Regions from separate parts of the Phyllobacterium sp. TAF24 genome, predicted to be linked through region 2. Evidence: riboswitches for the same ligand, from Rfam matches in the RefSeq annotation. Region 2 holds a riboswitch; each other region holds the start of a gene.
The links. Region 2 has a riboswitch for thiamine pyrophosphate ahead of AB4Y96_RS06220 (ABC transporter permease). Riboswitches for the same ligand answer to the same signal wherever they lie in the genome.
Positions count from the first base shown of each region.

Region 1 (3,274 bases), on a different contig from region 2:
TCAATCATCACCTGACAACCCTTGGCCCAGGCAATCTGCGTCAGTTCACCCAGCGTTTCCAGTTCGGCAAACTGTGCCGCATCATTGGCATCGGCAATCGAGCCCGGACGCAGGCCATCACCCAGCGAAAAGCTGACATCATAAGCGCGGCAGATATCGCAAATCTCGGCAAAATGCTCGTAGAGAAAACTCTCGCGATGATGGTGCAGACACCACTTAGCCATGATCGAACCACCACGCGAAACAATGCCGGTCACACGGTCGATAGTCAGCGGGATATAATGCAACCTAACACCCGCATGGATGGTAAAATAGTCGACACCCTGCTCTGCCTGCTCAATCAGAGTGTCACGATAGACTTCCCATGTCAGGTCTTCGGCAATGCCGCCGACCTTTTCCAGCGCCTGATAGAGCGGCACAGTGCCAATCGGCACCGGCGCGTTGCGGATGATCCATTCGCGAATATTGTGAATGTTGCGCCCCGTGGAGAGGTCCATCACCGTATCGGCGCCCCAGCGGATCGCCCACACCATCTTTTCCACCTCCTCCGCCATGGAGGATGTCACCGCCGAATTGCCGATATTGGCATTGATCTTGACCAGAAAATTACGGCCGATGATCATCGGTTCAAGCTCGGGATGATTGATATTGGCCGGGATGATCGCCCTGCCCCGGGCGATCTCCTCGCGGACAAATTCCGGCGTCACATGATCAGGCACCGAAGCCCCGAAGGAATTGCCATCCCGTTCCAGCTTGGCGCGCGCAGCATCGCGGCCGAGATTTTCGCGGATAGCCACATATTCCATCTCGGGTGTGATGATACCGGCGCGGGCATAGGCAAGCTGGGTAACGGCCTTATCGCCCTTCGCCCGTAACGGTTGGTTGCGAACCGGAAATTCCGGCGTCAGCCGTTCGCCAGTGACAAAACCATTGTCCTCAAGCTTGATGTGGCGGCCCTCATAGGCAAATAAGTCTTCATGCCCGGCAAGCCAGCGTTCACGAATGCGCGGCAGGCCCTTGGCAATATCGATGGTTGCATTGGCATCCGTATAGGGCCCGGATGAATCGTAAACCGTCACCGGCGGTTCGCCCGCCGTCGGGTGTACGGAAATCTGGCGCAAAGGAACGCGCAGATCGGGATAAGTCTGGCCCGGTTTGTATATTTTGATCGATGCCGGCAGCGGTCCTGCCGAAACGGTGGGGGTAATTGCGGTCATCATCAGGCTCCTAAGCGGTTAAGCGTAAAAACCCAGTTCTGTGCCGGAAGGATGAAAAGAGATTGCGAATCCGAATACGGATTATGTGCCGAGGCTGACTCGCATGACTTTCGCACCGTCCCTACGCCAGTATGAACTGGATCAGGTTCAACGGGTCACTGCGCTGCAAAAGCCAGCAGAATCTCAGCCCCTTGTCGGGACCCCCCTGGTGAATGTCTTGAATTGAAACCCCGATCCGCCATTTGTCAAGCGAATCAGGAAAACTTGAAGGTGTGGCGCCCTGGCAGAGCCAGGGCGCCAGAAGATATCAGGAAGCGCGCAGAGGCTTCAAAGCGTTGCTCCACTTGAGCAATTCGCCGATCATCGTATTGGCGCTTGTGACAACCAGTTCGTTGGCCTGAAATTCGCCTTCGTCGTTGATGAACTGCTGAAATGCGGGAATGGCAACACCCTCTGGGATCGGAACCGTGCGCAAACCGGCAAGCAGCCCCTTGACCGATTCGACCGAGCGCAACCCGCCCGACATGCCGCCATAGCTGACGAAACCAACCGGCTTGTAGTTCCACTCCTGCCAGAGATAGATGATTGCATTGGTCAGGGATGGCGGGGCAAAAAAGTCATATTCAGGCGTGACGAACACAACCGCTTCACCCGCGTCGATCAGCGTGCTCCACTTTTTCGTGTGGGCGTGTTCGTATTTTTTGGCGCGCGGATGGTTCGGTTCATCGAAGATTGGCAGGTTCAGATCAGCCAGATCAATCAGCACTGGCTCAAACTGACCATCCTGCTTGACGAAATCATGGAACCATTTTGCAACCGGTGAACCGGCGCGGCCCGGACGGGTACTGACTTGGACGATATTGAGCTTGGGTGCCATTGAGACGTCTCCATAGGGCTTGAACGATAGGCCCCATGAATAGGCGCGCCATGCGGGAGCGCACAAGAAGGCACTTTTTCGAAACCGGGTCATATCGCTGTGAACGAACGACTTGGAGCGTCGTGCCGCAAAGTGGGCAGAACGCACACAAAACGAAACCCGCTACGGCGTGACCGTGCGGGTTCTGTCGCGTTTTACAAGGACCGAAAAGCTCCGGTCATTGATGATTATCGGTTATTGCTGAAATCGTTTGAAGCGGCGCCGGGACGGGCAACCCGTTCCTTCTTCTTCGGACCAGGAAGCAGACCTTCACGCTGTGCCTGCTTGCGCGCTGCCTTACGGGCGCGGCTGACGGCTTCAGCTTTTTCACGGACACGGCGCTCGGACGGCTTTTCAAAAGCCTGGCGCGCCTTCATTTCGCGAAAGAGACCTTCGCGCTGCATCTTCTTCTTCAGAACCCGAAGGGCCTGTTCAACATTGTTATCACGGACGAGAACTTGCAATCGTTTTCCTTACCCATGCTTGTCTCGTCTTGCGAACCTATAAGCCACAATCAGACAAGCGTTTGATGAATTACCACAGTGGCAATCACGAGAAGCGCGGACTTTATTCATTCCCGCGCCAAAAATCCAGTGCATCGGAGCAGATTTACTGGCGTGCACTTCATTTCATCCCAGCAAAATACAATATTTCCGCCGGGATGAACTTATTATTCTGCGTCACCCACCCTATCGGGCAGATTTCTGTAAAGAATCAGATCGCAGCAGTGATGATGATTTCGACCTTGTAGTCGGGTGTCGCCAGCTTGGCTTCGCCGGTGGCGCGTGCAGGTGTGTTGGCCGGATCGACCCATGCATCCCAAACCGCATTCATCTCGGCAAAGTCCTTCATGTCAGCCATCCAGATGATAGCCTGCAGGAGCTTGGACTTGTCGGAACCGGCTTCCTTCAGCAAACGGTCAACCGAAGCCAGAACATCCTTGGTCTGCTCGGTGACGCTCTTGCCGGGTGTGCCTACCTGACCTGCGAGATAAACCGTGTTGCCATGGATAACGGCCTGGCTCATGCGTGGACCGGCTTCAATACGACGAATGCTCATGGAGAGTCTCCTCTAGCAGTTTGGGGATAGACGGACGTGTATAAGAAAAAAGGGCCATACGGCCCTTTTTTCAAAGAATTGG
Region 1 is NZ_JBFRDN010000009.1:138,317-141,590, reverse strand. Features, by position in the region: gene thiC (phosphomethylpyrimidine synthase ThiC) at 1-1,217, opposite strand, end outside; TPP riboswitch at 1,318-1,434, opposite strand; gene AB4Y96_RS10490 (NADPH-dependent FMN reductase) at 1,525-2,094, opposite strand; gene rpsU (30S ribosomal protein S21) at 2,322-2,597, opposite strand; gene AB4Y96_RS10480 (RidA family protein) at 2,848-3,192, opposite strand; tRNA gene AB4Y96_RS10475 (tRNA-Lys) at 3,272-3,274, opposite strand, start outside.
Region 1: linked by a shared signal. The riboswitch ahead of thiC (phosphomethylpyrimidine synthase ThiC) and the one ahead of AB4Y96_RS06220 (ABC transporter permease) in region 2 are both predicted to bind thiamine pyrophosphate.

Region 2 (3,274 bases):
GACACGGGGATCGATCACCGTCAACGGCAAGCTTCTCGGCAAGAGCCGCACCAAGGCATTTTACCGGGAAGTGCAGATGGTGTTTCAGGACCCCTATGGTTCTCTGCATCCGCGCCAGACCGTCGACCGGCTTTTGCTGGAGCCGCTGGCCGTGCATGGCTTTGCCGATATTGAAAAACGTATCCTGCGCGCGCTTGACGAGGTGGGACTTGGATCGAGCTTCCGCTTTCGCTATTCGCATCAGCTATCCGGCGGCCAGCGCCAGCGCGTGGCTATCGCGCGCGCTCTGATCCTTGAACCTTCCATCCTGCTTTTGGATGAACCGACATCGGCGCTTGATGCCTCGGTGCAGGCGGAGGTGCTGAACCTGCTCGAACAGATCCGCCGCGACCGCAATTTGACATTCCTCATGGTCAGCCATGATCTGGCGGTTGTGACCCATATGTGCGACCGGCTGATGGTGATGCAGAACGGTGCGGAAGTGGAGCGCCTTTCAGCTGATGATCTTGCGGCGCACAAGGTCACGCAGGCCTATACGCGCAATCTGCTTGTCGCCAGCGAGGGTTTTGTCCGGCCGGATGTACCCACCGCATAGGGTCTGTTTCACCGGATTTTTACCATACGCTGAGACTTGCCGCAGATCGTGACAATCTGAACGAATTTCCTAAAGGCGCATTTACGCCATTTCATCCATGGTCTGCCCAACACCGGAGCGGGCTATGAAAAAATTCAGAGATTTTCTTAAAGATACCAGCGGCGCAACTGCATTGACGTTTGGACTATTGCTTGTTCCGCTTCTCGGCGTGACAGGATTGGCCGTGGATTATACCCGTGCAAGCAGTGATCACGCGGAACTGCAGAATGCAGCAGATGCCGCGGTTTTGTGGGGCGCCTCTACGTACAATGGCAGCAATTTACCCGATGTGAAGGCCCGCATTCAGCAAAGTTTGCGCGCTAACCTTCCAGGCTTTGACGCTAGTGGCGCTACCTACGATGTGTCGGTTACGGACGATGTCCCTGCACGGATCAAGCTTTCGCTTGCGAGGCCGATGAAGACGACATTCATGCAGGTGTTGAGCCAAAATTCGATGGATATCGGGACCACTTCGACAGCTTCAGGGGCGTTGACGCCAAAGCAAGCAACAATAAAAGTCACGAACGTAAAAGGAATTTATTACAAGAAAATTTCCATTATTGTTGTTGGAGCCGATGGCGCTGAGAAACAAGTCGGCTCTATCGAATACAAATACATCAACAACACAGGGACATCCAATCCCGCAGTGGGATCAACGCCGCTGACCTTTGACTTGGGCACATACAAGTCGTTTTATTTTACCATGATCGTCAAGAAAGACGGCTGCGCTATTGGAATGAAGCCTTCGGGCAGGAATTGTGTGGATGCCCCCAAGGTAAAATCCAACGACCCTAAGAATCCTGGCATGGTCGATGATCCCAAATACCAGATCACGCCAGTTCCAAACAATCTAAACTTTGACAACGAGAATAAATTCTATGGCAATGATACGACCTATGCTTTCTTGGTCAAAAGCAACAGAGCGCGTGATGCTTGGCGGTTCGTTGAGGGCGGCGGTCAATCCACTGTGCCGAAAGATAGCGACACTCCGGTGATTATGGACAAACTTATGAACTGCGATGGTTCGGTAAAAAAACACGGTTGGGAAGATGGCGGTGGCGGCACACCGGACTTCGAATATACACTGACAACCGGGTGCGCGTTCGATTACTCACAAATTCGTCTAACCCAGTAATCATTAACACGAAGGCGGCGCGATTGACTTTGCTCTTGCGGCGCTCCATCATGACTTTATTCCGAGGGGGGCACTGTACAGTGCTGAGATAGCGTCGAGCTGGACCCTTGAACCTGATCCGGGTTATGCCGGCGTAGGAACGGGAATTGAGCACTCTCCACGCACTCTGCCTTGTCTTCGCACATATCCGGATCTCCACGCTTTTGATGGAGTCCCGCAGATGCCGTTTACCCTGATATCGCAATCATCATTTCTGTGACGATGTGATCGCCGTCATGGGCATGCTTGTCCGCATCACTGGCGCTTTGCTGGCTGTGCTTCTGTGCTGGCAGTTGGCTATCTGGGCTTTGCAGCCGCCGCGCTTCATCCTGCCGGGTCCCGGCTCAGTTTTTGTCGCCTTGATCGAGCAGCGCCACTATCTTCTGACCAATGCTGCCATCACCGTGCTCGAAATTCTGCTCGGATTGTTCTTTGGCGCTGTTGCCGGAATCCTGACCGCACTTCTCGTTGCTGGACTGCCCGGCTTTGGCCAGATCGTCTGGCCGCTCCTGCTTGTTTTGCAGGCACTTCCTGTCTTTGCCATCGCGCCGCTTCTGGTTCTCTGGTTCGGCTTTGGCCTTGCCTCGAAAGTGGTCATGGCGAGCCTCATTATCTTCTTTCCCGTGGCCTCCGCCTTTGCCGATGCGCTGCGCCGCACCAATCAGGATTTGCTGGATGCGGCAGCCCTGACGCAGGCAACGCCGCTGGCCACCCTGTTTCTGATCCGCGTTCCCAGCGCCTTGCCCGGTCTTGGCTCGGGCCTGCGCGTTGCGGCGGTCTTTGCGCCTATTGGTGCGGTGATTGGCGAATGGGTCGGCGCCTCGCGTGGGCTTGGCTTTGTCATGCTTCAGGCCAATGCCCGTATGCAGACCGACACGCTGTTTGCCGCCCTCATCATTCTCGCAGTGCTGACCATTGTCCTGCGTTTTCTCGTCGATGCTTTCGCCGCGCGCCTTACCCCTTGGATGCAGGTGTCATGATCAGAATTTTCGTTCGTCCCATCAATGAAGGAATGTCCATGTTTCGCCGCTGTGCGTTTGCCTTTGCCCTCTTAACCGCTTTGCCTTTCCTGCCATCACAGGCGATGGCGGCGGACAAGCTGTCTGTTCTTCTCGAATGGTTCGTCAACCCTGACCATGCACCGCTGGTTGTCGCTCGCGAAAAGGGTTTTTTCAGCGAGGCCGGTCTTGATGTCGATCTGATCCCCCCGGCTGATCCGGCGGCGCCACCGCGTCTTGTCGCGGCAAAACAGGCAGATATTGCCATCGGCTATCAGCCCAATCTCTACCTCAGCCATGATGAGGGTCTGCCGCTGGTGCGCTTTGGCACCTTGGTGGAAACCCCGCTCAATACGGTGACGGTGCTGGCCGATGGTCCGATCAAAAGCCTGAAGGATTTGAAGGGCAAAAAGGTCGGCTTTTCCGTGGCGGGCTTTGAAGATGCCATGCTCGGCGCCATGCTGAAAT
Region 2 is NZ_JBFRDN010000005.1:51,326-54,599, forward strand. Features, by position in the region: gene AB4Y96_RS06210 (ABC transporter ATP-binding protein) at 1-595, shown strand, start outside; gene AB4Y96_RS06215 (TadE/TadG family type IV pilus assembly protein) at 720-1,769, shown strand; TPP riboswitch at 1,824-1,926, shown strand; gene AB4Y96_RS06220 (ABC transporter permease) at 2,045-2,788, shown strand; gene AB4Y96_RS06225 (ABC transporter substrate-binding protein) at 2,827-3,274, shown strand, end outside.

Region 3 (3,274 bases), on a different contig from region 2:
TCTTCTGCCGGTTTGCCCGTCAGGCCGAGCAGGAGCAGAACGGCTATCGTCAAGCTCAACTGCAGCAGTGTAAGCGATACGGCGCGGGCAATGTCGAAGTCAAAGTGCAGGGATTGGTAGATCGCAACCTCCAGCGTGGTTGCGCGCGGCCCGCCGCCCAGCGTCAGGACGATGGTGAACGATGTGATGCAGAGCATGAAGATCAGTCCGGCAATACCGGAAAGATTGCGCCTGACGACCGGCCATTCGATCAGTTTGAACCGGGCCCAACTGCCCATGCCAAGCTGCGAGGATAGTTTCCAATAGTCGGAGGGAATGGAATCAAGGCTGGCAAGTATGAGCCGTGTCGCCAGTGGCAGGTTGAAAAAGACATGCGCTATCAGAATGCCGGTAAGGCCATAAATATTGGGTCTGGCATCGATTCCAAGCTTGTCAAAACCAAAAGCAAGCAGGCCATTGCGGCCATAAATGCTGGTGATGCCAAGGACCGCGACAAGCGCGGGCAGGGCCAATGGCAGGGCAAAGAGGCGTAAGATGAGCGCCCGGCCCGGAAAGGCGGGATGTTCATGCAGCGCCCGGGCGAGGGGAATGGCAAAAGCAACCGCAAGCAGCATCGATAGTAGCGCCTGCATGAGGGTAAACCGCGCCACACGCCATAAATAGCTGTCGAAAGCCGCAAAGCCTTCGGTGCTTCCACGCAGCGCTTCCCCTGCAAGGCCGAGAAGAGCGCCACCCGCAAGCACCGCCAGAAAGGCGAGGGCAATGGCCCCGGCCCATGGTTTCAGCATGCGGGTGGCAGTCATGGTGCTACAGGCTCATGGCCGCCAGCCATTCATCGATCCAGGCTTTGCGGTTCTTGGCAACCTCTTCGGCTGGGAAGATCAAAGTCTTGACTGGTTTCACAAGGTTCTCGAAGGCCGGGTTGAGCGCGTCAGTGGTTTTGGCCGCCGGGTACATCCAGTTGTTTTCAGGAATGGCATCCTGAAATGCCGGACTGGTCATGAAGCTTAGAAACTGCGCCGATAGCGGGTTTTTCGCACCGTTGACAGTTTGAGCCGCGACCTCGATCTGCAAGTAGTGCCCTTCGCTGAATGAAATCGCCTTGTAGCGATCCACCCGTTCGGCGATCAGATGATAGGCCGGAGAAGTGGTGTAGGACAGAACGAGGGGGGCCTCGCCCTTGGTAAAGAGGCCATAGGCTTCGGACCAGCCTGGTGTGACGGTCAAAACGCGATTTTTCAGCTTGGCCCAGGCTTCACCGGCCTTGTCGCCATAAACAGATTTAACCCAGAGAAGCAGACCGAGGCCGGGCGTCGAGGTGCGCGGGTCTTCGATGACGATTTTCTGCGTCGGATCGCCTTCGACAAGTTCTTTCAGAGTCTCGGGCGGCGTTTTCAGCTTTTCCGAATCATAAATGACGGCGAAATAGCCGTAGTCATAGGGAACGAATATATCATCCTTGTAGCCACCGGGGATATTCACCGCGCTGGTGTCGATGCCATGGGGCGCAAAAAGATTGGTTTCCTTGGCCTCATAGGTCAGATTGGTGTCGAGCCCGAGAACAATATCGGCCTTTGTCGATTCGCCTTCGAGTTTGATGCGGTTGAGCAGCGCAACGCCATCGGCAACGGCTACAAATTCCACCGTGCATGCACATTGCTTCTCGAAAGCCTCCTTGACCTTCGGTCCCGGACCCCATTCGGCGGTGAAGCTTTCATAGGTGTAAACGGTGAGTTTGCCTTCGGCCTGTGCCACGCCAATTGGCATAAGGCCGACAAATGCGGCCAAAACAGCCGCCGCTTTTACAATAGTCTCAAATGGCCGCATCGGCGCCTCCTATCGTTCGTGGTTCAAAAGGATTGGTGCGCCGGCAAATCTGCCGCGTCTAATCCCTCCGCCGGTACAAACCGGATCAGGTTCCGCGGGTTGGCAGGGTTTCCCCTTAAGCCTCTCAGCCGGTCGATCAGACCAAGCACCCCGTTAGAGCATCGCAAGGATAGAGGTTCGGCCAGAGCGGTGCAAGCGGTCGATGCTTATGAAATCCTTATGTTTTGCCCAATCTGCCAAATCGAAAGCTGACATTCCCAGCCCTATCTTCCGCCGCGAAAACATCCCCTCACGGCCTGTTTTCCAAAAGAAAGGTTCAATCATGTTTCGGGGTCATGGCTTTTATCATTCCGGCGTCAGGGTTCAGCAGACGACAGCGTCGAGAAATCCAAAGAATAATTCGATGCGCTTGCGTCTCCGCCATCAAAAATTCCTCGCGGCACTCAATCCAAGCCTGTTTCTGGCCGTGGGCGTCGCGATTGCAGGCATTGCGGCAATTGTGCTCGGCCGGCTGGGGTAGAACCGCTTCAGCAAGCCCTGTGCGACCGGCTTTTGCCATGCTATGGCCGGTGCATGAGCAAATTCGTTCTTCTCCTTGGTGGCACGCTTCACGTTACCGATCGTCTCCGGCATCTCGTGGCGGGAGCGCGTATTCTTGCCGCCGATGGTGGGATAGTTCATGCGGGCGCGCTGGGCCTTGAACCGGAGCTGTGGCTGGGCGATTTCGATTCGACATCGCCTGAGTTGGCAGAACGCTATGCCCATATACCACGTTCGGTATTTCCCGCGGCCAAAGATATGACCGACGGCGAACTGGCGCTCAACGAAGCCTATCGGCTGGGGGCGACGGAAGTGATTCTCTGCGGTGCTTTTGGTGGTGAACGCACAGATCATATGCTGCTGCACCTGACCATGGCGACCCGCTATGCTGCGGAAGGCCGAAAGATTATCCTGTCGAGCGGGACCGAAGAAGCGCACCCTCTGGTTGCAGGGGAATATTCGTTCGATTTTGCTGATGGAACTGTGTTCAGCATTGTTGCATTTACGTCCCTGCGTGGATTATTTATCCGTGGTGCGCGATGGCCGCTGGAAAATATGGAACTTTCTTTCGGTTCATCGCTTACAGTGTCGAATGCCGTGTGTGGAAATCTCCACGTATCGCTTCGTTCAGGCAATGCAGTTCTGATTGCGGCGCCGTAAAATTGCCCAACGCTTGTAAAACAAAGCGGAAAATGCAATTCTTGCGGTACAGCATTGGGGACGCAAGCTGGTAGGTTTAGTTTTAAAACGGGAGAGGTCTTCCATGTTGAAAAGTTTGTCGACAGTAGCAGTTGCAGCCGTTCTGGCACTTTCAGTGGCCGGTTGTACAACTGGTGAGCAGCGCGCTGCAGGTTATGGTGTTGGCGGTGCAGCCCTTGGTGCATTGGCCGGTGGTGCAATCGGTGGT
Region 3 is NZ_JBFRDN010000002.1:82,452-85,725, reverse strand. Features, by position in the region: gene thiP (thiamine/thiamine pyrophosphate ABC transporter permease) at 1-803, opposite strand, end outside; gene thiB (thiamine ABC transporter substrate binding subunit) at 808-1,767, opposite strand; TPP riboswitch at 1,873-1,990, opposite strand; gene AB4Y96_RS02215 (thiamine diphosphokinase) at 2,401-3,027, shown strand; gene AB4Y96_RS02210 (hypothetical protein) at 3,131-3,274, shown strand, end outside.
Region 3: linked by a shared signal. The riboswitch ahead of thiB (thiamine ABC transporter substrate binding subunit) and the one ahead of AB4Y96_RS06220 (ABC transporter permease) in region 2 are both predicted to bind thiamine pyrophosphate.